DNA from 3 places in the Geodermatophilus sp. SYSU D00710 genome. Region 3 is predicted to be linked to each of the others. Evidence: predicted binding sites of a transcription regulator. Region 3 holds the regulator's gene; each other region holds the start of a gene.

Region 1 (9,496 bases), on a different contig from region 3:
CCGCGGTGGTGGGTCCGGCCGGCCAGGGAACCGCGTGGTCGAGCTCGCCGGCGCGGGGGACGGGGCGGCGGCAGCCGGGGAAGCGGCAGCGGCGGTCGCGGGCGCGGACGTGCCGGTCCAGCGCCGCGCCGGGCCGGTAGCCGGCGGTGGGTCCGGGGGCGGTGAGGCCCTGGCCGCGTCGGTGGGCGCGGTGCAGGGCGGGCAGGTCGGTGAGGGCCAGCAGCGCGCCGCCGGCCGCGTGGGTGAGCGCGATCCGGGGCCGGTCGGCCAGCCCGCCACCGCCGGTGGCATCCAGCAGGGCGGCGAGGTCGGCGCGGGCGGTGTCGGTGGCCGCGGCCAGCTGGGCGAGGACATCCCCGGCGGCGGTGATCCGGCCGGCGGGACTCGCCGCCCAGGCCGCCTCGTCGGTGGCGTCGGCGCGCTGCGCGGTGGCCACCGTGCGGCGGGCGTGGCCCAGGGCGCGCTCGAGCCCGAGCAGCGCGGCACTCGCCTGGTCGACGGCGCGGTCGGCGCGCGCCCACCAGCCATCGGGACTTGGGGTGTCGCCGGGGTCGGGAGACGTGTGGGGTGGCGGGTCGTCGCCGGAGTCCGGTGGCGGGCCGTAGAGGTGGTCAGGTGGCTCGTCGTCGACGTAGCAGGGGGCTGGTTCGGCGTCGAACTCGCCGGCCAGCACGCGGCGTTCCATCCGCGCCCACCAGGCCTCCAGCTCGGCCTGCTCGCGGGCCTCCCAGCCCAGGACGTCGTCCCCGCCGGAGGCCGGCTTCAGGTCCGTGGCAGTCGGCTCCGGGTCGCTCGGCCCTGTCTTGGTCAGATCCGGGTCGGTCGGCTCCGTGTCAGCCGGCTCCGTGTCAGCCGGCTCCGTGTCGGTCGCCGTGGCGTCGGCGGCGGCCCGGTGACCGGTGAGGGCGGCCAGCAGCGCGCGGACCAACTCGGCCGGCACCACCTGCCCGTCGACCTCACACGCGGCGTCCCCGCCCAGCAGCGCCCCCACCGGGGCGACCACGGTCAGCGCCACCTGCACCGGCGGCAGCCCCGTCTCGCCGGGGCGGAGCACCAGGTCGAGCAGGCAGTCGGCCATCTTCTGCCCCCGGCTGCGGCCGTCGGCGGGCAGCGCGTCGGCACAGGCACCCAGCGCGGCGAGCAGGGCGGCGGCCTCGGGGGTGGTCAGCAGCGCTGACACCACGCTCATCCCCTCCACCCGGTCCGGGCCGGCCGACACGCCACGCCGGCGCACCGCGCGGAGCAGGTCATCGGCCGCGGTGCGGGCGGTGCGCTTGAGCACCTCGCGGCGGACCTTGTCGCCCAGCTGCGCCGGCGTGGTGTGCCGCCGCGCCGCCCAGGCCAGCAGATCCCGCTCCAGCTGCGTACGAACGGTGTCGTCGGTGATCGGGGCGACCCTGCCGATCAGCGGGCCCAGGTGCCCCACGTGCAGCGCCCCCGACTCCAGGGCGGCCAGCGTGCCCGGCAGCCGGTGCACCAGGGTCAGCGACCGCTCCAGCAGTGCCTGCGCCGCCTGGGTGGACAGCGCCAGGGCCACCGCGAGTTCGTCGGTGGCCCACTCGCTCACCGGCCGCAGCAGGTCAGAACGGGCGGCCCACCGCTCGGCCGACATCGCCCCGGGCGAGCCCGGCGGCCGATCGGCCGACGCCGGCCGGGACGCGGCGAACGCGGCCACCGCCCGCGCCCGCAGCGCGGTCTGCCGGGCGATCTCCCGGTCGGTGGCCTGCACCGCCCCCAGCGGCCCCGACGCCCACCCCGCGGCAGGAGCGGGTGCATCGCGCACCGGAGAGGCAGTCGCCATGTACTCGATCATATGTTCGAACGAAGTGTCGATCAAGTCCTGTGGATAGGAGAGGTGCAGCTCAGAGGCGGGTCCAGGTCGGCAGGAGGTGGCCGACCGTGGCCACGACCCCCGCGAGGACGCCGGTCCGGACCGACACCGCCGGTGTTCAGGCCGGCGGGAGGTGGGCGACCGTGGTCGCGATGCCCGTCAGGTGCGCCAGGCGCAGCAGCTCCGAGCGGCGGAACGCCGGTCCGCCCGAGCGGCCGAGGACCACGGCGGTGCCCGGGTCGCCGAAGGGGGCCGCCATCATCTCGATCGCCATCTCCCGCCAGCGCTCGGGCAGCCAGTCGTCCTCGCTCGGCAGCAGCCGGGGTGAGGTGAGCGGCAGCCACGGCAGCGCGAGGCCCTCGAAGGCCGGGGCGGCGTCGGAGGCCGCGAGGACCTCGCACGCGCCGTGGGGTGCGCGCAGCACCGCCGCCCAGCTGCCGTGGAACACCCGCGGCAGCTCCGCGGCGAGCAGCTTCACCGCGGTGCCCTCCGCCGAGCGCGCCAGCGCCTCGAGCAGGTCGAGCTCGCGGTGGGTGTCGAGCGGGCCGGCGAAGGGCCGCAGGGACTCGACCTGCACGCCGGGCACCGCCTGCGCGGCGGTGATGAGGCTGTCGGGCAGCCGGCCGGGCGGCAGGTCGACGACGACGTCGTCGACGGCCACGCCGCCGCCGCGCTCCAGCACGTCGAGGGAGACGATGTCGACCCCCGCGTCGCCCAGGGCGGTCGCCACCGCGCCGAGCAGGCCGGGGCGGTCGGGGACGACCAGCCGCAGGAGATAGGACACGGTTCCTCCGCTGACGACGTCGAGGGGCAGACGATCCGCGTCGATCGGTGTGCCGGAGCAGCTTCCCGCACCGGGCGGCCCCCGGTCGAGCCCGCCCCCGCCGCGGGCCGGGGCGCCACCGCCCGCGCGTACAGTGACCGGGTTGCGTCCCTGGCGCCGGCACGGCGCCGACGACAGGAGTCCCGCCCCAGCATGAGCACCGAGCCCACCAGCGACCGCGGAGCGGCGCCCGCCCTCGGCCGCCAGGACATCGCGCACCTCGCGCGGCTGGCCCGCCTGGCCGTCACCGACGAGGAGCTCGACCGCTTCGCCGGCCAGTTGGGGGCGGTCCTCGACGCCGTGGCCCAGGTGCAGCGCGCCGACGTCGCCGACGTCACGCCCACCACGCACGCCGTCCCGCTGACCAACGTGCTGCGCGCCGACGTCGCCACCCCGTGCCTGCCCCGCGACGTCGTCCTGGCCGGCGCCCCCGCCGCCGAGGACGGCCGCTTCCGCGTCCCGCGCATCCTGGGGGAGGAGGAGTGAGCGACCTCACTGCCCTCACCGCCGCCGAGCTGCAGGCGGCCCTGGCCGCCGGCGAGACGTCGTCGGTGGAGGTCACCCGCGCCCACCTCGACCGGATCGCCGCAGAGGACGGCGCCCTGGGCGCCTACCTGCACGTCGACGAGGAGGCGGCGCTCGCCCGCGCCGCCGAGGTCGACGCGTCGGGCACCGCGGGCACCGGCCTCGCCGGCATCCCGGTCGCGCTCAAGGACGTCTTCGTCACCGAGGGCGTGCCCACCACCAGCGGCTCGCGGATCCTCGAGGGCTGGCGCCCGCCCTACGACGCCACCGTCGCCCGCCTGCTCAAGGACGCCGGCACCGTGCTCCTGGGCAAGACCAACATGGACGAGTTCGCCATGGGCTCGTCCACCGAGAACTCGGCCTACCGGGCGACCCGCAACCCGTGGGACCACGACCGGATCCCCGGCGGCTCCTCCGGTGGGTCGAGCGCCGCGGTCGCCGGCCGGCTGGCGCCGCTGGCCCTCGGCACCGACACCGGCGGCTCGATCCGCCAGCCCGCCGCGGTCACCGGCCTGGTCGGGCACAAGCCCACCTACGGCTCGGTGTCGCGCTACGGGCTGATCGCCTTCTCCTCGAGCCTCGACCAGGCCGGGCCGATGGCCCGCACGGTCGTGGACGCCGCGCTGCTGCACGAGGCCATCGGCGGGCACGACCCGCGCGACTCCACGAGCATCGACGCGCCGGTGCCCACCGTGGTGGAGGCCGCCCGCCGCGGCGCCGGCGGCGACCTGTCGGGCCTGCGCGTCGGCGTGGTCCGCGAGCTCGGCGGCGAGGGCGCCCGCGAGGGGTACGAGCAGGGCGTGCTCGACCGGTTCGCCGAGGCGGTCGCGCTGCTCGAGGCCGCCGGGGCCGAGGTGCGCGAGGTGTCCTGCCCCTCGTTCGGGCTGGCGCTGCCCGCGTACTACCTCATCGCCCCCAGCGAGGCGTCGTCGAACCTGGCCCGCTTCGAGGGCATGCGGTTCGGCATCCGCGTGGGCGACGACGGCAGCCGCGACGTCGACGAGGTCATGGCGCTCACCCGCGAGCAGGGCTTCGGCGCCGAGGTCAAGCGGCGGATGATCCTCGGCACCTATGCGCTGTCGGCCGGCTACTACGAGGCCTACTACGGGCAGGCGCAGAAGGTCCGCACGCTGATCAGCCGCGATTTCAGCGCCGCGTACGACGACGTCGACGTGCTGGTCAGCCCCACCAGCCCGACCGTGGCCTGGCCGATCGGCGCCCGCGTGGACGACCCGCTGGCCATGTACGCCGCCGACCTGTGCACCCTGCCGGCCAGCCTCGCCGGCGTCCCGGCCATCTCGGTGCCCTGCGGGCTGTCCGAGGGCCTGCCGGTCGGCCTGCAGGTGATGGCGCCGGCCCTGGCCGACGACCGCTGCTACCGCGTCGCGGCCGCCGTCGAGGCCGCGCTGGGCGCGCCGCTCACCGACCGGCTCGCGGAGCGTGCCGCGTGACCGGCCCGCTCAAGGCCGCCTGGGGCCTGACCGCCTTCGTCGTCGTCGCCGGGCTGGTCCTGTGGCTGACCACCGGGGAGGCGGTCTTCGCCGTCTTCATCGTCCTGGGCCTGCTGACCGGGGTCGGCGCCTGGCTGACCGGGCGCAGCACCGCCCCGAAGGGAGACCCCCGCTCGTGACCGAGCCCCTCGTCGAGTTCGACGACGTCCTCACCCGCTACGAGCCGGTGATCGGCCTGGAGACGCACGTCGAGCTGGGCACCGAGTCGAAGATGTTCTGCGGCTGCACGACCGTCTTCGGCGCCGAGCCCAACACCCAGACCTGCCCGGTGTGCCTGGGCCTGCCCGGCTCGCTGCCGGTGGCCAACGCCGTCGCGGTCGAGTCGACGATCCGCATCGGCCTGGCCCTGGGCTGCCGGATCGCGTCCTGGTCGCGCTTCGCCCGCAAGAACTACTTCTACCCGGACATCCCCAAGGGCTTCCAGACCAGCCAGTACGACGAGCCGCTGTGCACCGCCGGGCACCTCGACGTCGAGGTCGACGGCGAGACGTACCGCGTGGAGATCGAGCGGGTGCACCTCGAGGAGGACACCGGCAAGAACCTGCACGTGGGCGGGGCCACCGGCCGCATCCACGGCGCCGAGTACTCCCTCGTCGACTTCAACCGGGCCGGGATCCCGCTGGTCGAGATCGTCACCCGGCCGGTCGCCGGGGCCGGGGCGAAGGCGCCCGAGGTCGCCCGCGCGTACGTCACCGAGCTGCGGGAGATCATCCAGACTCTCGGCGCCTCCGACGTCCGCATGGAGCAGGGCAGCCTGCGCTGCGACGTCAACACCTCGCTGGCCCCGATCGGCAGCCTCGAGTGGGGAACCCGCACCGAGACCAAGAACGTGAACTCGCTGCGGTCGGTCGAGCGGGCCGTGCGCTTCGAGATGCGCCGGCAGGCCGCCGTCCTCGACGCCGGGCGCCGGGTGGTGCAGGAGACCCGCCACTTCCACGAGGACACCGGCAGCACCTCGCCGGGCCGCAGCAAGGAGGAGGCCACCGACTACCGGTACTTCCCCGAGCCCGACCTCGTCCCGCTGGCCCCCGACGCCGAGTGGGTGGAGAAGCTCGCCGCCGCGCTGCCCGAGCTGCCGGCCGCCCGCCGGGTGCGGCTGCGCGAGGAGTGGGGCCTGTCGGCCACCGAGATGGCCTGGCTGGTCAACGCCGGCGCGCTGGGGCTGGTGGAGGAGACCGTCGCCGCGGGCGCCTCGCCGGCCGACGCGCGCAAGTGGTGGCTGGGCGAGCTGGCCCGCCGCGCCAACGACGCCGGCGTGGAGCTGTCCGCGCTGGCGGTCACCCCGCGCCAGGTCGCCGAGCTGAGCGCGCTGGTCGCCGAGGGCACCGTCAACGACCAGCTGGCCCGGCAGGCGCTCGACGGCGTGCTGGCCGGGGAGGGCGACCCGCGCGCCGTCGTCGAGGCCCGCGGGCTGGCGGTGCTGGGGGAGTCCGACGAGCTGGTGGCCGCCGTCGACGCCGCGATCGCCGGCGCCCCCGACGTCGTCGCCAAGGTGCAGGGCGGCAAGGTGCAGGCGCTCGGCGCGCTGGTCGGTGCGGTCATGAAGGCCACCCGCGGCAAGGCCGACGCGGCCACGGTCCGCCGGATGCTCGAGGAGCGGGTGCTCGGGTCCTGAGACCGGGCTGGAGCCCGTCGAGCTGGGCGGGAGGATCCGCAGCACCCGGTCGTCGTCCTCGGCGGGCGTGCCGATCCCGTCCTCGTTCGACGTCGTGATCCACAGCGCGCCCTCGCCGTCGAGGACGACGGTGCGCAGCCGGCCGTAGCGGCCGCCGAGCAGCTCCTCGGGCTGCTCGACCACGCTGCCCTCGCCGTCGAGCTGGACGACGTACACCCGCTGGCCGTCGAGCGCGCCGAGGAACACCGTGGTGCCGGCGGCGGTGCACCCGCCGAGCCCGGCGGACCCGTTGTCGAGCCGGAGCACCGGCTCCGCCGTGCCGGGGCCGGCGACCGGCCAGCCGTGGTCGGTGCCCTCGCTGAGCACGTTGAGCTCGTCGGGCCCGGCGGCGGACTCGTCGACGGCGTAGACGGTGGCCGGCTGGTCGCCGCTGAGGCACACCGCGGTCACGTCGGCGAACCCGCTGCTGAACACCGGGCCCGCGGCGTTGGCCGGCTGCCCGAAGACGTCGACGTGCAGCACCTTGCCGCCCAGCGACGCCGGGTCCTGCGCGAGCGCCGGGTTCCCGGTGTCACCGGTGCCGACGAAGAGGGTGCCGTCGGGGGCGAACCGCAGGCCACCGCCGTTGTGGGTCTCGCCGCGCGGGATGCCCGTGAGGACCGGGTTGGGCGTGCCCCCCATCGGGAAGCGGACGACGCGGTTGTCGGTCGCCGTCGACACGTAGGCGTAGAACAGCCCGTCCTCGTCGAAGGTCGGCGACAGCGCGAGGCCCAGCAGCCCGCCGTCGCCGCCGGTGTCGATGCCGGGCACGACCATCAGCTCGCGCGCGGGGGAGCGGTCGGGGAACACCTGCAGCAACCGCCCGGTCTCGCGCTCGCCCACCACCGCCGTGCCGTCGGGCAGCACGACCAGCCCGGTGGGCACGAGCAGGTCGGTCGCGACCACGTTCGGGTCCCCGCCCGTCTGGCCCGAGTTCGGGTCGGCCGGCTCGCCGGGCGCCGGCGCGGGCGAGGACTCCGTCGGCGGCCCGACCTGCGGCGGCGGCCCCTCGGGCAGCGGCCGGAAGGGCCCCGCGGGCTCGTATCCGTCGTCGCCGCAGCCGGCGAGCACCAGGGTCAGGGTCGCGGTGCACGCGGCGGCGGCCGCCCGCCGTCCCCGCTGCCGCCTCACCGGGCCCAGGGTACGGGCGCGGGCGGGGCGCGCGGTGCCCGCCGGGCGGCCCGGCCGGCCGCTGCCTACGGTCGGGGGCCGTGGCACCGGAGATCCTCGGCACCGACGTCGTCGGTCCCGACGAGACGCTGACCGTCCTGGTCCCCGACCGGGAGATGGCCGACGCCGTCGCGCAGCTCTCCCCGCGGGTCCGCGCGGTCCCGGTCGACGCCGACGCCGGCCCGCCGGCGGGGGAGGCCGCCCAGGCGCAGGTGTGGGTGCCCTCGTTCGGCGGGAGCGCGCCGGCGCCGGAGTTCCTCGCCGCGCTGCCGCGACTGCGGCTGGTCCAGCTGCAGAGCGCCGGCGCCGAGCGCTTCGCCGGCCGGCTGCCCGACGGCGTCGTGCTGTGCAATGCGCGCGGCGCGCACACCCCGGCGACGGCGGAGTGGGTGGTGGCCGCGACGCTGGCCGCCCAGCGCGGACTGCCCGACCTGGTGCGCGAGCAGGACGCCGGCCGGTGGTCGCCGCGCCCCTACCGGTCGCTGGTCGGGGCGCGGGTGCTCGTGGTCGGCGCCGGCGACATCGGCCGCCGGGTCGGCGCGATGCTGTCCGGCTTCGACGTCGAGCTGACCTACGTCGGGCGGACCGCCCGCGACGGCGTGCACGGCGCCGGGGAGCTGCCGGCCCTGCTGCCGCACGCCGACGTCGTGGTCGTGATCGTGCCGGTCACCGCGGAGACCACCGGCCTGGTCGACGCCGCCTTCCTCGCCGCCATGCCCGATGGCGCCCTGCTGGTCAACGCCGCGCGCGGGGTCGTCGTCGACACCGGCGCGCTGCTCGCCGAGCTGACCCGCGGCCGGCTGCGTGCCGTCCTCGACGTCACCGACCCCGAGCCGCTGCCCGCGGGCCACCCGCTGTGGTCGGCGCCGGGCCTGCTGCTCACCCCGCACGTGGCCGGCACCGTCCCCGACGCCGGTGCCCGCGCGCAGGACGCCGTCGTCGCCCAGCTGCGGCGGGTGCTGGCAGGGGAGCCGCTGGCCGACGTCGTCGACGCCTACTGAGCGGGGATGATCGGGAGACGTGGCTGTCCTCGCACGCATGCGGCTGAGCCGGGTCGCACTGCTCCCCGTCGTGTTCCTCGCCGTCTGCGTGCTGCCGTTCGCCGCCGCGTCACCGGCCGCCGCGCTGGTCCTGCTGCTGCCGCTGCTCGCCGCGGCCTGGGTGCTGCGGGTGGGCGTCGACGTCGACGACGCGGGCATCACCACCCGCGGGCTGCTCGGGCAGCGCCGGGTGGCGTGGGACGACCTGGCCGGCATCCGCGTCGTCCGCAACGCGCGGCTGCGGCTGGTCACCCGCGGGGGCGGGGAGGTGCCGCTGCCGGTGCTGCGCGCCCGCGACCTGCCGCGGCTGGCCGGGTGGTCGGGCGGGCGCTTCGACGTCCCTCAGCCGCCGGGGGACTGACCCCCGGCGAGCACCCGCAGCCGACCGGCGGTCTCGCTGCCCGCGGCGGCGGTGTAGACGACCACCTGCAGCCCGGGGGCGTCGGCCGGCGTCAGCTGGTGGTGCTCGAGCAGCAGCGTGCCGACCTCCGGGTGCTCGAAGCGCCGCTCGCCGGAGCTGAACCGGTCGACGTCGCGGCTGGCCCAGCCGGCGCGGAAGTGCGGGCTGGCCGCCTCCAGGCGCGACACCAGGTCGACGACGGCCGGGTCGGCCAGCCGCGGGCCCACCTCGGCGCGGAACTGGGTGAGGAACCGGCGGCTGTCGGTGCGCCAGTCACCGAGCAGGGCACGGACCGCGGGGTCGGTGAACACCAGCCACAGCAGGTTGCGCTCGGCGAGGGGGACGGTGGCCACCCCGGGGTAGAAGCGCTCGTAGGCGCGGTTCCACCCGGCGATCGTCCAGTCGGCGGTGATGGCGTAGGCGGGGGAGGGGCCCAGCGCGTCGAGCAGCCGCTGCACGTGCCCGGGCATCCCCTCGGCCGGGTCGACCGGGGCGCCGCCGTGCCCGGTCAGTCGCAGGACGTAGCCGTGCTCGGCCGGCGA
Region 2 (9,496 bases), on a different contig from region 3:
TCATCACGACCGGCGGGCTCGGACCCACCGCCGACGACCTGACCGCCGCCCTCGTCGGTGAGGTGCAGGGCCGCCGGCTCGCCGTCGACCCCGACCTCGAGCAGCGGGTCGCCGCGATCGTGGAGCGGCTGATGGCCCGCCGTGGCTGGCGGGCCGACCCCGAGGCGACGGCGGCCGGCGTCCGCAAGCAGGCGATGGTCCCGGCGGGCGCCACCGTGCTCGAGCCGGTGGGCACCGCCCCGGGCCTCGTCGTCCCGCCGGCGGACGGGCGCACCGGGCCGGTCGTCGTCGTGCTGCCCGGGCCCCCGTCGGAGCTGCAGGGCATGTGGCCGGCGGCGCTGGCCGCCGCACCGGTGCGGGCGGCGCTGGCCGGGGCCACCGAGGTGCGGCAGGAGACCGTGCGGCTGTGGGGCACGCTGGAGGCCCAGCTCGCGGCTACGCTGCGCGAGCACGAGGCCGAGCTCGACGGGCTGGAGATCACCACGTGCCTGCGCGAGGGCGAGCTGGAGATCGTCACCCGCTTCCCGCCCGAGGCGCAGCCGGCCTACGACCGGCTGGCCGCGGTGCTGGCCGAGGACTACGCGGCGACGCTCTTCTCCACCGGCCCGACGCTGGACGACCTGGTCGCGGACGCGCTGCTCGGCCAGGGGCTCACCATCGCCACCGCCGAGTCGTGCACCGGCGGCCTTCTGGTGGCCCGGCTGATCGAGCGGGCGGGGTCGTCGGCGTGGGTGCTCGGCGGGATCACCTCCTACGCCAACTCGGCGAAGGAGCAGCTCGTCGGCGTGCCGGGGGAGATGCTCGCCGAGTTCGGCGCGGTGAGCCCGCAGGTGGCGCAGGCACTGGCGGAGGGCGCGCGGGCACGCTTCGGTGCCGACGTCGGCGTGGGCATCACCGGCATCGCCGGTCCCGGCGGCGGGACGCCGGAGAAGCCCGTGGGCACCGTGCACCTGAGCGTCATCGGGCCGTCGGGGGCCCAGGCGCGGTCGGTGCGGCTGCGGGGGTCGCGGACGGCGGTGCGCGAGCGGGCGGTGGTCCTGGCGCTGCACCTGCTGCGGCAGCTGCTCATCGGCGGTCCGCCGGCGTGAGGGTGTCGAGGGCGCCCGCCCGTCCGCTGACGGAGTTCGGCAGCGTCGGCGCGTCGCTGGTGCGGGCCGCGCTCGTCGGGCGGCCGCAGGACGGGTTCGCCGTCGACGTCGTCCGCCTGGCACCCGGCGGCACGGTCGGCCGCCACCCGACCCGGCTCTGGCAGCTCTTCCTCGCCGTCGAGGGCAGCGGCTGGGTGTCGGGGGCGGACGGCGCCCGGCGCCCGCTGGCGGCCGGTGAGGCGGCGGTGTGGGAGCCGGGGGAGGAGCACGCGTCCGGGACCGACGACGGCCTGCTCGCCGTCGTCGTGCAGTGCCGGGTCCCGCTGGTCGAGGAGGCGCCGTGACCGCCCTGACCCTGCACGCCACCGGGCCGGAGCCGCCGGCCGAGGTGTGGGAGCGCTACGCGCAGCCCGCGCGGTGGCCGACCTGGGCGCCGCAGATCACCGGCGTGCAGGTGCCGGTCCCGCGGCTGGCCGCCGGGGTGACGGGGCGGGTGCGGGGGCCGGCCGCGGTGGGCCTGCCGTTCGTCGTCGAGTCGGTGGACGAGGCCGCGCGACGGTGGGCGTGGACGGTGAGGGCCGGCCCGGTGCGGCTGCACCTCCTGCACTGGGTGTCCGACGGTCCCGACGGCGGCAGCACCACCGGCCTGCGGATCACCGGGCCGCTGCCCGTCGTGGTCGGTTACGCCCCCTTGGCGCAGCTGGCGATCAGCCGCCTGGTCCGGCCGCTCGACTGACCGTTCCCGGTCGCGTCAGGAGCCGACGGAGATCTGTGGACAAGCTGCTGACCTGCGGATCCGGCTCGCCACGGGCTCATCCGTGCGGTGGTCTTCGAACACGTGATCGAGTTGTCGACAGCGCTGGACGCACTCGCCGGCGACGACCTGACCGCCGTGTTCGGCCCGCAACTCGACGAGCGGCTGCGGGCCCTGCTGGTCGCGCAGAACCGGCTGGCCGCCGAGCTGGCCCGCACCGTGCGCCAGGCCGAGCTGGCCGGCGCCGCGGAGTTCGACGGGCACAAGGCGGTCCAGTCGTGGCTGCGCGGACACGGGCACCTGGCCCCGGCGGAGGCATCCAGGCTGGTGCACACCGGCCGCGCGCTGGAGCACCTGCCTGCCGTCGCCGCCGGGTTCGCCGCCGGCACCATCACCGCCGGGCAGGCCGCGGAGATCGCGCAGGTGGCCACGCCGACCAACCTGGCCCGCGCCGCCGCGCAGGACGTCGACCTGGCCGAGATCGACGCCGCGCTCGCCGTCGCCGCCGGTCTGCAGACCCACGGAGAGCTGGCCGGCACGGTGGCCGGCTACCTGGCCCGCCTCGACCCGGACGGGCCCGATCCCGATCCGACCGAGGGCCGGTCGCTGACGGTGGTCAGGCACGCCGACGGCAGCGTGAGCTTCCGCGGGCACCTCGACGCCGTGGGCGGGCTGCTCGTCGTCCGGTGCGTCCCACGCGGCGTGGCGGCGTAGATGCCCCCGGTGTAGAGGGCGGAGGCCTTCGACTCTGGGGACGGGCCGTCGTCAGACCTAGCGTCCCTCATGGCCAGGAAGCCGGTGGTGTGCCGACTCGGGATCCATTCCTACGTGTACGCGCATCCTCGCGACGAGCACCAGGGGCCGGATCAACATCGAGATCAGGTGTGCCGTCGCTGCGGAAAGGGTCGCGACGACCACCTCATCGACTTTCGCTCTCCGCCTGGCCTTGGGATCGGCTGACCGAGCTGAGGCCCGGAGCCTCCCGGCGACGCATCCGTCCACCTGACGTTCTCCGGGGAGACGGTGCAGACCGCCCTCGAGGCGCACGTGCAGGCCGGCCGGCTCGCCGGCGACCAGCGCACCAGAGCGCAGCGGCTGGGGGACGCCTGGGTGCAGTGGGCCGACACCACGCTCGCGGCGGGCGCCCTCCCGGTGCTGCGCACGGTCAAGCCGCACGTGGCGGTGCGGGTGGACCTGGACGACCTGGCCGACCCTGCCACCGGCCCCGGCACCGCCACCATGGGCTTCGGGGCCACCATCTCCGCCGCCCGGGCCCGGTGGCTGGCCTGCGACGGCGCCATCAGCCGGGTGGTGTTCGGCCCCGACGGGACCCCGCTCGACCTCGGCCGCAGCCGGCAGCTGCGCCGCGCCGTCGAGCTGCGCGACGGGGGCTGCGTGTTCGCCGGCTGTGACGCCCCGACCCACTGGGCCGATGTGCACCACCTGGTGCACTGGATCGACGGCGGCGAGACCTCCCTGGCCAACTCGGCGCTGTTGTGCGAGCGGCACCACACCCAGGTCCACCACGGCTTCCGCGTCGAGCGACAACCCGATGGCCGATGGCGCACGTACCGGCCGGACGGATCGGAGATCACGGCCTGCCTCGGCCCCCGGTGCCACCGCCGCCTGAACCCGGCCGCCGACCACGGACACCCGCCGACCCGCCGTTCCACGTGGAACGGCGGGCCGGCCTGCGTGCCCGGACGACGACGCCGGCGCGGGGTGTGGACCGGGCCGGCGCGGGGGGTCGTACGGTGCCGGCCGTGAGCGCCACGCACGAGGTCACCAACCAGGTCCCGCCGCTGGCCGGGTTCGACCCGATCGCCGGGGACGCGGTGCTCGCCGAGGCCTGCCTCCGGCACGCGGACCAGGCCACGCTCGCGTCGCTGGCCGACCTGGGGCGGCTGGCGGGCAGCGAGCAGGCGCGCGAGTGGGGCCGGCTGGCCGACGAGAACCGCCCCGTCCTGCGCACCCACGACCGCTACGGCCACCGGATCGACGAGGTCGAGTTCCACCCGGCCTGGCACGAGCTCATGCGGACCGCGTTCGCCCACGGCCTGGCCGGCACCGCCTGGGCCGCGGCCGACGCCGGCGACCGGCACGCGCACGTCCGCCGCGCCGTCGGCTACCTCGCCTGGACCCAGGTCGAGGCCGGTCACGGCTGCCCGGTGACGATGACCTACGCCGCCGTCCCCGCGCTGCGCGCCGCTCCGGACCTGGCGGCCCGCTACGGACCGGGCCTCACCGGCACCGACTACGCCCCTGGCCTGACCGACCCCGCCGCCAAGCCCGGCCTCGTGGCCGGCATGGGCATGACCGAGAAGCAGGGCGGCTCCGACATCCGCACCAACACCACCCGCGCCGTGCCGGCCGCCGACGGGACGTACGCGCTCACCGGCCACAAGTGGTTCACCAGCGCCCCGATGAGCGACCTCTTCCTCGTGCTCGCCCAGCTGCCGGAGGGGCTGTCCTGCTTCCTCCTCCCCCGGGTGCTCCCCGACGGCAGCCGCAACGTCTTCCGCCTCCAGCGGCTCAAGGACAAGCTCGGCGACCGCGCCAACGCCTCCAGCGAGGTCGAGTTCGACGGCACCACCGGCTGGCTGGTCGGCGACCCCGGCCGCGGGGTCCCGACGATCATCGAGATGGTCAACGCCACCCGGCTCGACTGCGTCATCGGCTCCGCGGCCACCGTCCGCGCGGCACTGACCCAGGCGCTGCACCACGCCCGCCACCGCCGCGCGTTCGGCGCCCCGCTCGCCGACCAGCCGCTCATGCAGAACGTCCTCGCCGATCTCGCCGTCGAGAGCGAGGCCGCGACGGCGCTGGCGATCCGGCTGGCCGCCGCGGTCGACGCCGGCGAGACGGCGTTCCTCCGGCTGGCGGGCGCCGCGGCCAAGTTCCTCGTGTGCAAGCGGACCCCCGCCGTCGTCGGTGAGGCCATGGAGGTCCTCGGCGGCAACGGCTACGTCGAGGAGTCCGGCCTGCCGCGGCTCTACCGGCAGGCGCCGCTCAACAGCATCTGGGAGGGTTCGGGCAACGTCATCGCCCTCGACGTGCTGCGCGCCCTCGGCCGCTCTGCCGAGTCGCTGGCCGCGGTCACCGCCGAGCTCGAGCTCGCCCGCGGCGCCGACCCGCGCTTCGACGACGCCGTCAAGCGGCTCTCCGCCGAGCTCGGGGACCCCGACGCGCTGCCGCTGCGCGCCCGCCGCGTCGCCGGGCTGCTGGCCCTGTGCCTGCAGGCCTCCCTGCTGCTCCGGTACAGCCCGCCGGAGGTCGCCGACGCCTTCTGCGCCACGCGCCTGGGCGGCGACTGGGGCACCGTGCTGGGCACTCTCCCCGCCGGCGTCCCGGTGGCCCGCCTGGTCGCGCGGTCGGCCGTCCCGGCGACACGAGGGAACGGACCGGGCGTCTGAGCACGGGTCCTGCCCGACCCCTCCCGGCTCCACTACTCTCGGACAGGCGTCGCGCACGGACCGACTTCCCATCCCGTCCCGGTCCGTTCCCGGAGGCGGCCCGCTGGGCGGGACCCGGGGTGCGGCAGGGGGAGAGAGAGCGCGTGCAGCGATACGACCATGCAGGCACGGTCCTACCACCGGACCTGCTGGCCGGCGTCCCGGACGCCGTGTGCCGACTCGACTCGGAGTGGCGCTTCACCTGGGTGAACGCCGCCCTCGCGGAGCTCCTCCAGCGCCCGCCGGCGCGGCTGCTCGGCCGCCCGGTCCGCGACTGCGTCCCCGACGTGCTCGGCTCCCGGTTGCAGTCCCACGTGCACGCCGCCGTCGCCGACGGCCGCCCGTGCGCCTTCGAGTACCTGTACGAGCCGCACGACCGGTGGTTCGAGGTCCGCGTCTCCCCTGACGCGGACGGCGGGGTCGTGGTCTTCCTCCGCGACATCGACACCCGGCACCGCCAGCAGGCCGCGCAGGCGCGCCGGCTGGAGGACCTGGCCGGGGTGCTCGACGCGCTGCCCTCGCCCACGGTCCTGCTCGACGGTGACGGCCGGATCCGCACGGTCAACCGGGTCTGGGCGGGCAACGCCGACCGGATCCGCCAGGGCGGCTGGGAGCCGGCCGACGTCGGGGACGACTACGTGACGCGGATCCGGCAGGGGCTGGCGCCGGAGGACGCCGACCGGATCGACGCCGGCCTGCGCCGGCTCCGCACCGGGCCCGACGGCCTCGTCCCGCGCACGTTCACCCACGACTACGCGCACGAACTGGGCGGCGCAACGACCTGGTGGCGGCTGCAGGCCGCGCGGGTGGACGACGCCGGACAGGTCGTCATCACCCACACCGACATCAGCGAGCGCGCCCGGCACGAGCAGCAGCTGGCCTGGCAGGCCTCCCATGACGACCTCACCGGCCTGCCCAACCGCGCCCGCGTCCTCGAGCTCATCGGCGAGGCATTGGCCGACGAGTCGTCGCGGACCGCCCTGCTGTTCCTCGACCTCGACGGCTTCAAGACCGTCAACGACTCGCTGGGCCACGAGGTCGGCGACGAGCTGTTGCGCCAGGTGGGCGCCCGGCTGGCCGGCCAGGTCCGCCCCGGCGACGCCGTTGGCCGGCTCGGCGGCGACCAGTTCGTCGTCCTCGCCCGCTCCTGCGACACCCCGGAGGCGGCCGCCCTCGCCTTCCGGCTGCAGCGCTCCTTCATCCGGCCGTTCACCGCCGCCGGGCTCACCGTGCCGGTGTCGGCGAGCATCGGGGTCGCCGTCGCCCAGCCCGGCACGCGGCACGCCCACCAGCTGCTCAGCGACGCCGACGCCGCCGGGTACGCGGCCAAGGCCGCCGGCCGCGACCGGGTCCGGCTGTTCTCCCCGGACCTGCGCGACGCCGCCCGCTGGCGGATGGACGTCGCCACCCGGCTCCGCGACGGCGCCATGGACCAGTTCGTCGTCCACTACCAGCCCGTCGTGCGGCTCGACACCGGAGAGGTGGAGGGGGTCGAGGCGCTGCTGCGCTGGCGGCACCCCGAGCGCGGCCTGCTCGGCCCCGACGCCTTCCTCTCCGTCGCCGAGGAGACCGGGCAGCTCATCCCGATCACCCGCTGGCTGCTGCGGGAGACCACCCGGCAGGCCGCCGAGTGGGCGCGGCAGGGCCTCGCGCTGCGCATGGCGGTCAACATCAGCGCCCGGCACTTCTCCGCCGAGACGCTCGTGCGCGACGTCCGCACCGCGCTCAAGGACTCCGGCCTGGACCCCGAGCAGCTGATGCTCGAGCTGACCGAGACCTGTGTCGCCGAGGACCCGACCCGCGCCGAGGACCAGCTCGCCGTGCTGCGGCAGTTCGGCGTCCGGGTGGCGATCGACGACTTCGGCACCGGCTGGTCCTCGCTGGCCCAGCTCATGGCACTGCCCATCGGCACGCTGAAGATCGACCGGTCGCTCATCGCCGCGGCCGAGCGCCTGGCCGCCGGGGGCACCGGCGCGGTGCTCGGCGCGATCGTCGAGCTGGCGCACACCCTGGGCATCCGCTCGGTCGCCGAGGGCGTGGAGACCGCCGAGCACCTGCGGATGGTCCGCGAGGCGGGGTGCGACTCCGCCCAGGGCTACCTGCTCGCCCACCCGATGGCGGCCGTCGAGGTCGAGCGCTGGGCGCAGCGGGTCCGCGCCGGCGGCGGCGACTCCTGCGCGATGGCCCTCGCCGGCCAGCTCGGCTGAGCGCCGCCGCGGTGGGCCGGTGACGGGACGGGCGGGGTGAGCGGACCGGTGCGCCGCCGCGCCGTCCGCCGGGCCACCTCGCCGGCCGGGCCGCCGGTCCGGGAGCCGGCCGGGCAGACTGCCCCCGTGACCGACACGATCGTGGCCGACGAGCCGGCCGGGGCGGCACCCGCGCTGCCCGACGAGGCGGAGGGCCGGGGACGGCCGGCCCTGGACCTGCTCATCTGGGACGCGCCGAACATCGACATGACCCTGTCCACGGTCATCGGTGCCCGCCCCACCGCCGCCTCCCGCCCGCGCTTCGACGCGATCGCCGCCTGGTTCGTCGACGGCGCCGGCGACCCGGCCGCCCCGGACGCGCCCGAGGTCGAGGCCTGCGTCTTCGCCAACATCCCGCCCGTCGTCGGGTCGCTGCAGCGCTGGGTGGAGGCGCTGCGCGGCTTCGGCTACGCCGTGTTCGCCCGGCCGAAGTCCCAGCCCGACGACGACATCGACCAGGCGATGCTCGACCACATCGAGGTCCGCCGGCACGGCTACCGGCTGCGCCGTCTGGTCGTCTTCTCCGGCGACGGCCGCAACTTCGCCGAGCCGCTCGAGGAGCTCGCGCGGGCCGGCACGCAGGTCGTCGTCGTCGCCTTCAGCGAGGTCGCCGGCTACGCGATCGGCTCGGACGTGCTCGAGTTCATCGACATCGAGGACGTGCCCGGCGCCTTCGCCGCCCCCCTCGACCGGGTCCGCCTCGACGCCCTCCCGCCCGACGGGGCGTGGCTGCGGCCCACCCGGAGCCTGCGCGACTTCGTCTCCTCCTGGACCGCCCGCCGCAACGGCTGACACCCGGGACGGCGGTGTCCGCGGGCTGCCGCCGGGGAAGGAAGGGCCCATGGCGGTCTGCGAGGTCTGCGGCAACGACTACGACATGAGCTTCGAGGTGGTGGCGCAGGGTGCCCGGCACACCTTCGACAGCTTCGAGTGCGCCATCCACCGCATGGCCCCGATCTGCGAGCACTGCGGGGTGAAGGTGATCGGCCACGGCGTCGTCGTCGAGGGCCAGTTCTACTGCTGCGCGCACTGCGCCCGCGCCGAGCACGAGGGCGCGGCGGTGGCCGACTCAGCCTGAGGGGTCAGTCGCGCGGGAACTGCGGGCTGCGCGGCTCGGGGACCCGGTCGCCGATGCCCTCGAGCGGGGCCAGCCCGGAGGGCAGCCGCGACCAGACGTGCTTGCGGCCCGGCCGGCGCTCCCAGCCGTAGTCGACCGACAGCTGCGCCACCAGGTGCAGCCCCATCCCGCCCAGGGAGGGGTCGCGGTCGACGGCCGGCACCGGCGGGCGGTCGGGCGCCTCGTCGCTGAGGTCGAGCAGCCAGCCGGAGGGGCTGGCCACCACCAGGGCGCGGACGTCGCCGCCGCCGTGGCGCAGCGCGTTGGAGGCCAGTTCCTCGAACACCAGCAGCAGGCCGTCGCGGGCGTCCTCGGTCGACGACGAGCTGACCGACGGGTGGGCGATGCGGGCCCGCAGGTCGGCCCGCACGCGGGACACCACGTGCATGGCCTCCAGCTGCCAGTGCCAGACGTCGCCTGCGACCGAGGGCACCGGTATCAGCGGCCACGCCTCCTGGCCCATCGTCACCCCTCGAGTCCTGTTCCGTGGCGCCCTCACCGGCGTCCATCCTGGCCGAAACCGTCGTGGGCTGCACCGGCGGCCCCCGGTTCAGGAACCGATCCGGGCGCTTTCCCTGCCCCGGGGTGGTGCCGTGCCCCGGCAGGATGGGCCCGTGGAGGACCTCTGGCGTGCGCTGAGCCGGCTGCAGCTGGTCGACCGGGAGCTGTCGGACGTCCTCGGGGAGGTGACCCGGCTGGCGGCCGAGCACGTGCCCGGTGCCGAGGCGACGTCGATCACGCTGGTCCGGGGGGACACCCCGACGACCGCGGCACACCACGGCGACATGGCGCTGGCCGCCGACGAGATGCAGTACGAGCGCGGCTACGGGCCCTGCCTG
Region 3 (9,496 bases):
AGGCTCTTGAGCGCCCGCGGGACCGTCTGGTTGACGATCTGCATGGACCCGCCGCCGACCAGCTTCTTGTACTTGACCAGCGAGAAGTCCGGCTCGATGCCGGTCGTGTCGCAGTCCATCATGAAGCCGATGGTGCCGGTGGGGGCGAGCACCGAGGCCTGGGCGTTGCGCCAGCCGTTCTCGGCACCGATGTCCAGGCACTCCTGCCACTGGGCGGTGGCTGCGCGGAGCACGTCGGCGTCATCGGCGCCGACCGGGCGGATGGCGTCGTTGGCCGCGGCGTGCTTGCGCATGACCCGGGCGTGGGCGTCGGCGTTGCGGGCGAAGCCCTCGTAGGCGCCGACGATGCCGGCCAGCTCGGCCGAGCGCCGGTAGGCGGTGCCGGTCATCAGCGAGGTGATCGCCGCGGCGAGGGTCTGGCCGCCGCGCGAGTCGTAGGCGTGGCCGGTCGCCATGAGCAGCGCGCCCAGGTTGGCGTAGCCGATGCCCAGCTGCCGGTAGGCCCGGGTGGTCTCACCGATCGGCTCGGTCGGGAAGTCGGCGAAGCAGATGGAGATGTCCATCGCCGTGATGACCAGCTCGACGGCCTTGACGAACGTGCGGGCGTCGAAGGTCCCGTCGTCCTTCAGGAACTTCATGAGGTTCAGCGACGCCAGGTTGCACGAGCTGTTGTCCAGGCTCATGTACTCCGAGCAGGGGTTGGACGCGTTGATCCGACCCGTCTCGGGGTTGGTGTGCCAGTCGTTGATCGTGTCGTCGTACTGGATCCCGGGGTCGGCGCACTCCCACGCGGCCTGGGTGACCTTGCGGAACAGGTCCTTGGCGTCGACGGTCTCGATCACCGAGCCGTCGAGGCGGGCGCGCAGGCCGAAGCCGGTGCCGTCCTCGACCGCGCGCATGAACTCGTCGGAGACGCGGACCGAGTTGTTCGCGTTCTGGTACTGGACGCTGGTGATGTCCTTGCCGCCGAGGTCCATGTCGTACCCGGCGTCGCGCAGCGCGCGGATCTTGTCCTCCTCGCGCGACTTGGTCTCGATGAACTCCTCGATGTCGGGGTGGTCGATGTCGAGGACGACCATCTTGGCCGCGCGCCGGGTGGCGCCGCCGGACTTGATCGTCCCCGCGGACGCGTCGGCGCCGCGCATGAAGCTGACCGGACCCGAGGCGGTACCGCCGGAGGACAGCAGCTCCCTGGACGAACGGATGCGCGAGAGGTTCAGGCCGGCGCCGGAGCCGCCCTTGAAGATCAGCCCCTCCTCGCGGTACCAGTTGAGGATCGAGTCCATCGTGTCGTCGACGGCGAGGATGAAGCAGGCGCTGACCTGCTGCGGGGCGCTGGTGCCGACGTTGAACCACACGGGGCTGTTGAAGCTGAACACCTGGTGCAGCAGCATCCACGTCAGCTCGTGCTCGAAGACCTCGGCGTCGCCCTCGGTGGCGAAGTAGCCGTGCTCACGGCCGGCGGCGCCGTAGGTCAGGACGACCCGGTCGATGAGCTGGCGCAGGCTGGTCTCCCGCTGCGGCGTCCCAACGGCGCCTCGGAAGTACTTGGTCGTGACGATGTTGGTGGCGTTGATGCTCCACTCGGCAGGGAACTCGACACCGCGCTGCTCGAAGTTGACCGAGCCGTCACGCCAGTTGGTCATGACGACGTCGCGGCGCTCCCAGGCCACCTCGTCGTAGGGGTGGACCCCGGCGGTCGTGTAGACGCGCTTGACCTTCAGGCCCTTCCCCCGGGTCGGCGCCTTGGGGGCACGACGCGTGCGGCCTGCCGGGCGGTCCTCGATCTCGGTCACGAGCTCTCCCTCGGTGAGTGGTCCAGGCGGCTGGGGAAGAGAGCCACCCTGTTCCTAGCGGTTGGTGCTGACGGTTCTGAGGTGGTGCTGGACGGTCCGGCGACGCTGCCGGCCGGTGGTCAGGGGGTGGCGGCGCCGCTGGTGCCGGCCTGGCCGCGCCCGCCACGACGGCGCGGCGGCGGGTCGAGCTGCATGCCGGGCAGCGGTGGCGTGCCACCGGTGTGGTGCCGCGCGCGCAGCTCGGTGATCTCCTTCTCGAAGTCCTCGACCGAGCTGAAGGCGCGGTAGACGCTGGCGAAGCGCAGGTAGGCCACCTCGTCGAGCTCCCGCAGCGGCCGCAGGATCGCCAGGCCCACCTCGTGGCTGGGCACCTCGGCCACCCCGCTGGCGCGGATGGCGTCCTCCACCTGCTGGGCGAGCTGCTGGAGCTGGTCCTCGTCGACCGGCCGGCCCTGGCAGGCCCGGCGCACGCCCGCGACGACCTTCGAGCGGTTGAACGGCTCGCTGACCCCGCTGCGCTTGACGACGGCGAGGACGGCCTCCTCCACCGTGGTGAACCGGCGGCCGCAGGCGGGGCAGGAGCGACGGCGGCGGGTGGTGGCACCCTCGTCGGCCTCGCGCGAGTCGATCACCCGGCTGTCGGGGTTGTGGCAGAAGGGGCAGCGCACTGCGGTTCACCTCCCTCTGCGGACGGGCTCGGTGCCGGTCTCCCCGGCGCCGGGTGGGACGTACCGGCGGACGGCCGGATGCCACCGGCCACCGCGCCTCGCCGCCCTCTGCTGTGGACCCCTCTGGGGACATCCGGTGGACACCCCGGGGATGACCTGAGGACGCCCTGTGGAGGACTCCCTCCGTCGTGACCACTAGATGTAGGGGGACAGTAGGCCGGGCTCCACAACATCTGCAAGCCGACGCCGGGCGTGTCTCTTCCGCCGAGATGCGGTCGTGACCTCGCGGTGACCAGGCGCGACCACCTCTCCCACCCGTCACACGACACGCCGCGGCGCCCGCGCATCGGCGCGCGGGACAGGACTGCCGGGTGTACGGAGCGGCCACGGACACGCGGCCGCGCGGTGCACGGCCCGGCACCGTCGGGCGACGCCGCCGGCGGGTCCGGGAGGGCGCGGGACGCCGGGGAGGGGTCGCTCAGACCGACGGGCGCACCGCGGGACGCCTGCCGCGCGGGTTCGGCACCAGGTCGCCCAGGCGGATCGGCCGGGTGAGCAGGTCGGGCTCCCCGTCCGGCGCGAGGGCCGTGTCAGGGGTGGCGACGGGCACGCCGACGGCCGGCATCTCGGCGGTGACCGCGCGGTGTCGGCCGGCGCCGGCCGCGGAGGGAGCCCGGTGCCGGCCCGGCGCCTCCGCGCCGACGGCCGGCTGCTCGGCGGTCACGTCGGCACAGTGCCGGCGGGAACGGCGCGGGCGGTCAGCAGCCGGCACACCGACCGGGCGGACGACGGACATCGCGGCCGTGACGGGCCCCCCGGGAGCGGAAGCCGTGACGGCGGTGTGCGCGGTGACCGCCGGCGCCAGCGTGAGCCGGCGCTCCGGCAGCCGGACGGCGGCCAGCTCGACCCAGGTCCCGGCGCCCTCGACGACGCCCGGGACCTCGGTACGCAGTCGCACCCAGACCTCGCACGCGCCGGTGTCGTCGTGCCGCCAGCCGAGCATCGCGCCCACGACCCAGGCGCCGTCCACGAGCACCTCGACGTCCTGCGGCGACCCGAACGACACCGCTGCCCTGCTGTTCACGGCTGCTGACACGTCCTCACCGTATGTGTTCGTCCGAGCCGGATGCGTGAGCGACCGGACACCGATGGTTGACGAACCGGGCCGGGCGGTCTCGTCACTTGTCCGGGGAGTGCCCCCGTCCCGGTCACGGCAGGCGCAGCACCTGACCGGCGACCACCGCCGAGTCCTCGAGGTCGTTGAGCTCCTCGATCGCGTCGACGACGACGCGCACGTCCTGCTCCGGGCCGGCGACCTCGCCGGCGATCGACCACACGGTGTCACCCGGCTGCACGACGACGCTGCTCTCCCCGGCGAGCCGCAGGCCCTGCTCGGGGGCGAGCACCTCCCGCCCCAGGACCGCGCCGCCGACGCCCGCGGCGAGGACCAGCACGGCCACCAGGCGGCGCCCGCGGTGGGTCAGCCGCACGGGGCCGGGGGCCGGCGCCGCCGGACCGCGGCCGGCCCGGGCCGGCTCGCAGCGCACCGGCCGGCCCCCCGGCCGCGCCGGTGCCCGGCGGGTGCGGGGCGCCTCGGCGGCCGGCCCCGCGGCGGGACCGGTGGCACGGACGGGCGCCGCGGCCGGGCGGTCGGGCACCGGCCGCAGGTGCCCGGTGATCCGCGGACCCGAGCCCGGCAGGGCCGCCCGCGGCGACGCCGGAGCGCCCTGGGCCGGGCGACGCGGGGCCGGGGGAGGTGCCTGCCGGCGCGGGGCCGCGGTCCCGCGCACGGCCCCCTCCGCCAGCAGCGGCCGCCAGGGGACCCGGACCGCCGCGTCGAACTCCAGAACCGCCTGGTGCACGCTGCCCATGACCACTCCTCCTCGTCGCCCCACCGCCGTCGAACACGCGTTCGATCGAACGTCTGTGCGATGTCTACCGCATGGGGCCGACGGGGTCGACCCGACACCTCCGACGGGTTTCGAACACACGTTTGAAGTACCGGGCCCGAGGCGCTACGGTCCGATCAGCAGCCGTCCGCCCGTTCCCCCGGACGCCGGCACCTCCCGGCGTCCGGGGGCCGGGTCCTCCGGGCGGCGGGCGGGACACGAGGGCCGTGGCGACACGGCCGGCGAGGAGGAGACGTGGCGGGCACGAGCGGCACCGGCCAGGGCACGCGCGGGGGTACGGCCACCCGGCGAGGAGGCCGGCGGGGGACGGACACCGCTGCCGACGGCGCCGGGGGGCAGACCGCCGCGGTGCGGTCGTTCCCCGACCGGGGCGACGCCGGCGACGGGCTGACCCAGCGGCAGCGCCGGGTCCTCGAGGTCATCCGCGACTCGATCGACCGCCGCGGTTACCCGCCCTCGGTCCGGGAGATCGGCGAGGCGGTGGGCCTGTCCTCGGCGTCGTCGGTGGCCCACCAGCTCTCGGTGCTGCAGAAGAAGGGCTGGCTGCGGCGCGACCCCAACCGCCCGCGCGCGCTCGACGTGCGGCTGCCCGGGGACACGGCCACCGAGGGCGCACCGGCCGCGCCGGCCGCCGCCGACGGCGGCACCGCGCCCACCTACGTGCCGCTGGTCGGCCGGATCGCCGCCGGCGGCCCGGTGCTGGCCGAGCAGGCCGTCGAGGACGTCTTCCCGCTGCCGCGCGAGCTGGTCGGCGAGGGCACCCTCTTCATGCTCCGCGTCGCCGGTGACTCGATGGTCGACGCGGCGATCTGCGACGGCGACTGGGTGGTCGTGCGCCAGCAGCCCACCGCCGAGAACGGCGAGATCGTCGCCGCCATGCTCGACGGCGAGGCCACGGTCAAGACCTACAAGCGGCGCGACGGGCACGTGTGGCTGCTGCCGCACAACCCGGCCTACGAGCCCATCCCGGGTGACGAGGCCACCGTCCTCGGCCGCGTGGTGTCCGTCCTGCGCCGCGTCTGACCCCACCGCCCGACCCCAGGCGGGCCCGGCTCCCGCCGCGCCGGTCGGCGGGAGCCGGGCCCGCGTGGCCGCGGGCTCAGCCGGTGGGTGGCGCGGCCGCCCGCCGCCGGCGCAGGCGGCCGCCGATCCACACCGCCACCGTGGCGACGGCGGCCGCCACCAGCGCGGCGGTGATCGGGGGGACGTCCGTGCCGCCGTCGGCGGGCGCGGTCGCCGTCGAGGTCGCCGTCGAGGTCCCCGCCGGTGACGACGACGCGGCGGCCCCGGCCGGGATCGGCACGACCGTGACGTCGCCGGGCGGTCCCTCCCCGGCGACGAGCAGCGCGGCGCCGTCGGCGGTGAACGACACCGCCTCCCCCTGCGGTGCCTCGGGCAGCGCGATGCGCGCCGGCTCGCCCGCCAGCGCGGCCGGGACGTCGGACCCGGCGAGCGGCCAGACGTAGGCGTCGGTGTAGGTCCGCAGCGCGATCCGGCTGCCGTCGCGGGCGACGGCGCCCCCGGTCACCAGCAACTGGCCGGCACGCCCCACCGGGCCGCCCGGCGTCCCGGTGAGCGTGAAGGCCACGGTGCCCACGTCGGCCAGCGCGACCGTGCCGCCGTCGACCAGCGGCGCCGCCGGCCGGTAGACGTGACTCGCCCCGAGCACCTCCTTGGTGACCAGGTACGGCGTGCCGTCGGGCGCGACCAGCAGTGCCTCGGCGTCGTGCGGGCCGTCGGGATAGGTGAGCCGGTACAGCGCCGTGGCGCCGTCGGGCCGCAGCGCGATGAGGGCGACGGTCCCCCGGGTGGCGTTGTTGTCCCCGGTGTCGGCCAGCCACACGGTGCCGTCGGGTCCGACGCCGAGGTCCTCGGGGTCGTAGGGGTCCAGCGGCGCGACGGTCTCGTCGACGACCCGGCAGGTCTGGTCGAGCACCGCGACGGTCACCCGCTCACCGCCGTCGGCGACGGCCAGCATCCGGTCGCCGACGTCGACGAGCCCGGAGAGCTCAGCGAGCCGTGGGTCGGTCACCTGGCAGCGCGGTGCGGGCGCGGCCTCCTCGGCGGCCGCGGAGGCCGCCGGCAGCAGGACCGGGGCGAGCCCCAGCGCGAGCCCGAGGACGGCGGCCGGTGCGCGCGGGGCGGACGCCCGCGCGCTACGCGGGAGGACGGCCGACGCGGGCACTCGCCCAGCGTGACAGCACGACTGCGTCGAGTGCGTGCACCACGCCCAGCAGCAGGATCCCGACCGCGGCCCCGACGACCGCGTCGGTGACCCAGTGGAAGTCCAGCGAGACCATGGCGATCCCGGTGGCCACCGGCCCGACGACGCTGAGCCACCACAGCGTCCGCTGCACCGGCGGCGCGAGCCGGTACTCGACGGCCTGCCAGCGGGCCACGCCCCACATGAGCACGGCGTTGGCCACGTGCCCCGAGGGGTAGCTGGCGCCGTCGCGGTGGAAGAACGAGCCGGGATAGGCGGGCGCCGTGCGACCGGTGCCGAACTTGAACGCGTAGACCACGACGGTCAGCAGGGCGAGGGCGACGAGCACCCGCACCAGGGGCAGCAGCGTCCGCCGGCGGATGCACAGCCAGCCGACCAGGCCGGCCAGGACGACGAGGATCGTGCCCCGTCCGCCGATCTGGGTCACCGCCCAGACCGGCCAGTAGACCGGGGAGTCGCGCAGCCCCCACTGGCTGACGATCTCGGAGACCTCGAGGTCGAGCCGCTCGAGGACACCCCGGCTGAGCAGGTCGACGGTGACGCCCACGGTCACCACGAGCGACAGGATCATCAGCCACCACGGCGGCCGTCCGGGGGTCACGACGGCGGGGACGGGGGCCGACGGGTCGCCGTCGGCCGGCGCTCCCCTCCCCCGACGCACCACGCCGCTGGTCACGCGGCCACGGTACCGGGCCGTGACCCGGCCGTGACCTCGCCGCGGGGGACGGCGAGCCGCCCGGGTGGCCGGCGGGCAGCCGGTCACCCGGGCGGGCGAGCGCCGCGGCCGGTCAGCCGACCGGGACGGCGAACCGCTCCAGCGCCGCGGCCAGGCCGCCGTCGACCCGCGCGCTCAGCCGGGTGCCATCCGCCTCGTGCTGCTCGCTCAAGACCTCGCCGTCGCGGTGGACGCGGGCCACCAGGTCGCCGCGGTCGTAGGGCACGAGCACCTCGACCTCGACGTCCGGGTGCGGCAGCCGGGCGGCGACGACCTCGCGGAGCCGCTCGATGCCCTCGCCGGTCCGCGCCGAGACCCACACCGCGCCGGGGAGCGCCCGGCGCAGGGTCAGCACGTCGTCCTCGGTCATGGCGTCGACCTTGTTGACGACGATCAGCTCGGGCACCGCCGCGGCGTCGATCTCGCGCAGCACCACGTGCACCGCGTCGATCTGGCCGAGCGGGTCGGGGTCGGAGCCGTCGACGACGTGCAGCAGCAGGTCGGCGCCGGCCACCTCCTCCAGCGTCGAGCGGAAGGCGTCGACGAGCTGGTGCGGCAGGTGCCGCACGAACCCGACGGTGTCGGTGAGGGTGTACTCGCGGCCGTCGGGCGACTGCGCGCGGCGCACCGTCGGGTCGAGGGTGGCGAACAGCGCGTTCTCCACCAGCACGCCGGCACCGGTGAGCCGGTTGAGCAGGCTGGACTTGCCGGCGTTGGTGTAGCCGGCGATCGCCACGCTCGGCACGGCGTTGCGGCCGCGCGCCGAGCGCTGGGTCGCCCGCGCGGTGGCCATGCCGGCGATCTCGCGGCGAAGCCTGCTGACCCGCGACCGGATCCGCCGCCGGTCGGTCTCGATCTTCGTCTCACCGGGACCGCGGGTACCGATGCCGCCACCACCGGCGACGCGGCCACCGGCCTGCCGGGACAGCGACTCACCCCAGCCGCGCAGGCGCGGCAGCATGTACTGCATCTGCGCCAGCTCGACCTGGGCCTTGCCCTCCCGGCTGGTGGCGTGCTGGGCGAAGATGTCGAGGATCAGCGCGGTCCGGTCGACCACCTTGACCTTGAGGATCCGCTCCAGCGCGTTGAGCTGGCCGGGGGTCAGCTCGCCGTCGCAGATCACGGTGTCGGCGCCGGTCGCGGCCACGATGTCGCGGATCTCGCCGGCCTTTCCCGAGCCCACGTAGGTGCCGGCGTCGGGCTTGTCCCGCCGCTGGCTCACCGCCTCGAGCACCTCCGAGCCCGCCGTCTCGGCGAGCGCGGCCAGCTCGGCCAGCGACCGGTCGGCGTCGGCCTGGGTGCCCTCGGTCCACACGCCGACCAGCACGACGCGCTCGAGGCGCAGCTGCCGGTACTCGACCTCGCTGATGTCGGCGAGCTCGGTGGACAGGCCCGCCACCCGGCGCAGCGCGCCGCGGGCCTCGAGGTCGTACGAGCCGGTGGTGTCGTCGGTGTCGTCGTCCCACTGGCCGGCCGGCGCGGGACGGGGGTCGACGGCCTGCTGGTCGTCGATCGGAGTGCTGCGGGAGGCGGTCGTCATCGCGTCCAGCGTGACACGCGCGTCGTCAGTGGTCACCTGGGTTGTCGTCTGTGCAGTCGTCATACACCGGGTGCAACACCGGAACGGGTCAGGTGCATCCCGCCGGGAGCCGGGTAGGTCGGGACCGTCCGCAGCACCGACGAGAGGGGCACCCCGTGAGCACCAGCAGTGACGCCGGCGTCGAGGACCCGGGCCGCGACCCGGCCGGCCTCGAGGTCCCGCGCAACCTCTTCGGCGGCGCCGACCAGGACACCGGGGCCGGCACGCCGCGCGGCACCGGCAACGTCGGGCCCGGTGACAAGCCCGAGGCGCCCACCGACGAGCCCGAGACCCGCGCCGACACCCCGGACAACCCCTAGGAGCCGAGCCACTCCCGGGTCAGGTCGCCGGTGGCCACCACGACGGCGGGGCCGCGCAGCACGGTCGTCTCGGGGGTGACGTCGACGGTCAGCCGGCCGCCGGGGACGTCGACGACGACCGTGCCGCGCTGCGGCCCGTCGGACCCGGCGGCCAGCGCGGCGTAGGCGGTGGCGCAGGCGCCCGTCCCGCACGAGCGGGTCTCCCCCACCCCGCGCTCGTGCACCCGCAGCCGCACGTGCGCGTCGGCGCCCTCGACGTCGGCGGCGAGGACCCGCACGAACTC

What was found. The regulator LexA, encoded in region 3, represses DNA repair genes until DNA is damaged. The targets are predictions, from matches to a motif close to TCGAACANNTGTTCGA.
Region 1: the regulator LexA is predicted to act here: its motif matches at 1,806-1,821, upstream of ACI78U_RS12080 (DUF222 domain-containing protein).
Region 2: the regulator LexA is predicted to act here: its motif matches at 2,753-2,768, upstream of ACI78U_RS17910 (DUF222 domain-containing protein).

Annotation. Positions count from the first base shown of each region.
Region 1 covers NZ_JBJGYX010000021.1:52,469-61,964, reverse strand. Annotated here, with positions in the region: gene ACI78U_RS12080 (DUF222 domain-containing protein) at 1-1,801, opposite strand, end outside; gene ACI78U_RS12075 (ACT domain-containing protein) at 1,950-2,615, opposite strand; gene gatC (Asp-tRNA(Asn)/Glu-tRNA(Gln) amidotransferase subunit GatC) at 2,808-3,140, shown strand; gene gatA (Asp-tRNA(Asn)/Glu-tRNA(Gln) amidotransferase subunit GatA) at 3,137-4,630, shown strand; gene ACI78U_RS12060 (hypothetical protein) at 4,627-4,809, shown strand; gene gatB (Asp-tRNA(Asn)/Glu-tRNA(Gln) amidotransferase subunit GatB) at 4,806-6,305, shown strand; partial or broken gene ACI78U_RS12050 (PQQ-dependent sugar dehydrogenase) at 6,393-7,229, opposite strand; gene ACI78U_RS12045 (2-hydroxyacid dehydrogenase) at 7,556-8,515, shown strand; gene ACI78U_RS12040 (PH domain-containing protein) at 8,535-8,915, shown strand; gene ACI78U_RS12035 (helix-turn-helix transcriptional regulator) at 8,897-9,496, opposite strand, start outside.
Region 2 covers NZ_JBJGYX010000044.1:15,938-25,433, forward strand. Annotated here, with positions in the region: gene ACI78U_RS17890 (competence/damage-inducible protein A) at 1-1,088, shown strand, start outside; gene ACI78U_RS17895 (cupin domain-containing protein) at 1,085-1,432, shown strand; gene ACI78U_RS17900 (SRPBCC family protein) at 1,429-1,824, shown strand; gene ACI78U_RS17905 (DUF222 domain-containing protein) at 1,912-2,556, shown strand; gene ACI78U_RS17910 (DUF222 domain-containing protein) at 2,866-3,609, shown strand; gene ACI78U_RS17915 (acyl-CoA dehydrogenase family protein) at 3,606-5,255, shown strand; gene ACI78U_RS17920 (putative bifunctional diguanylate cyclase/phosphodiesterase) at 5,399-7,501, shown strand; gene ACI78U_RS17925 (NYN domain-containing protein) at 7,628-8,332, shown strand; gene ACI78U_RS17930 (hypothetical protein) at 8,382-8,618, shown strand; gene ACI78U_RS17935 (ATP-binding protein) at 8,623-9,120, opposite strand; gene ACI78U_RS17940 (ANTAR domain-containing protein) at 9,272-9,496, shown strand, end outside.
Region 3 covers NZ_JBJGYX010000028.1:11,374-20,869, reverse strand. Annotated here, with positions in the region: gene ACI78U_RS14165 (vitamin B12-dependent ribonucleotide reductase) at 1-1,796, opposite strand, end outside; gene nrdR (transcriptional regulator NrdR) at 1,916-2,464, opposite strand; gene ACI78U_RS14155 (hypothetical protein) at 2,943-3,560, opposite strand; gene ACI78U_RS14150 (LysM peptidoglycan-binding domain-containing protein) at 3,673-4,335, opposite strand; gene lexA (transcriptional repressor LexA) at 4,609-5,397, shown strand; gene ACI78U_RS14140 (hypothetical protein) at 5,474-6,559, opposite strand; gene ACI78U_RS14135 (phosphatase PAP2 family protein) at 6,531-7,274, opposite strand; gene hflX (GTPase HflX) at 7,387-8,853, opposite strand; gene ACI78U_RS14125 (hypothetical protein) at 9,009-9,212, shown strand; gene dapF (diaminopimelate epimerase) at 9,209-9,496, opposite strand, start outside.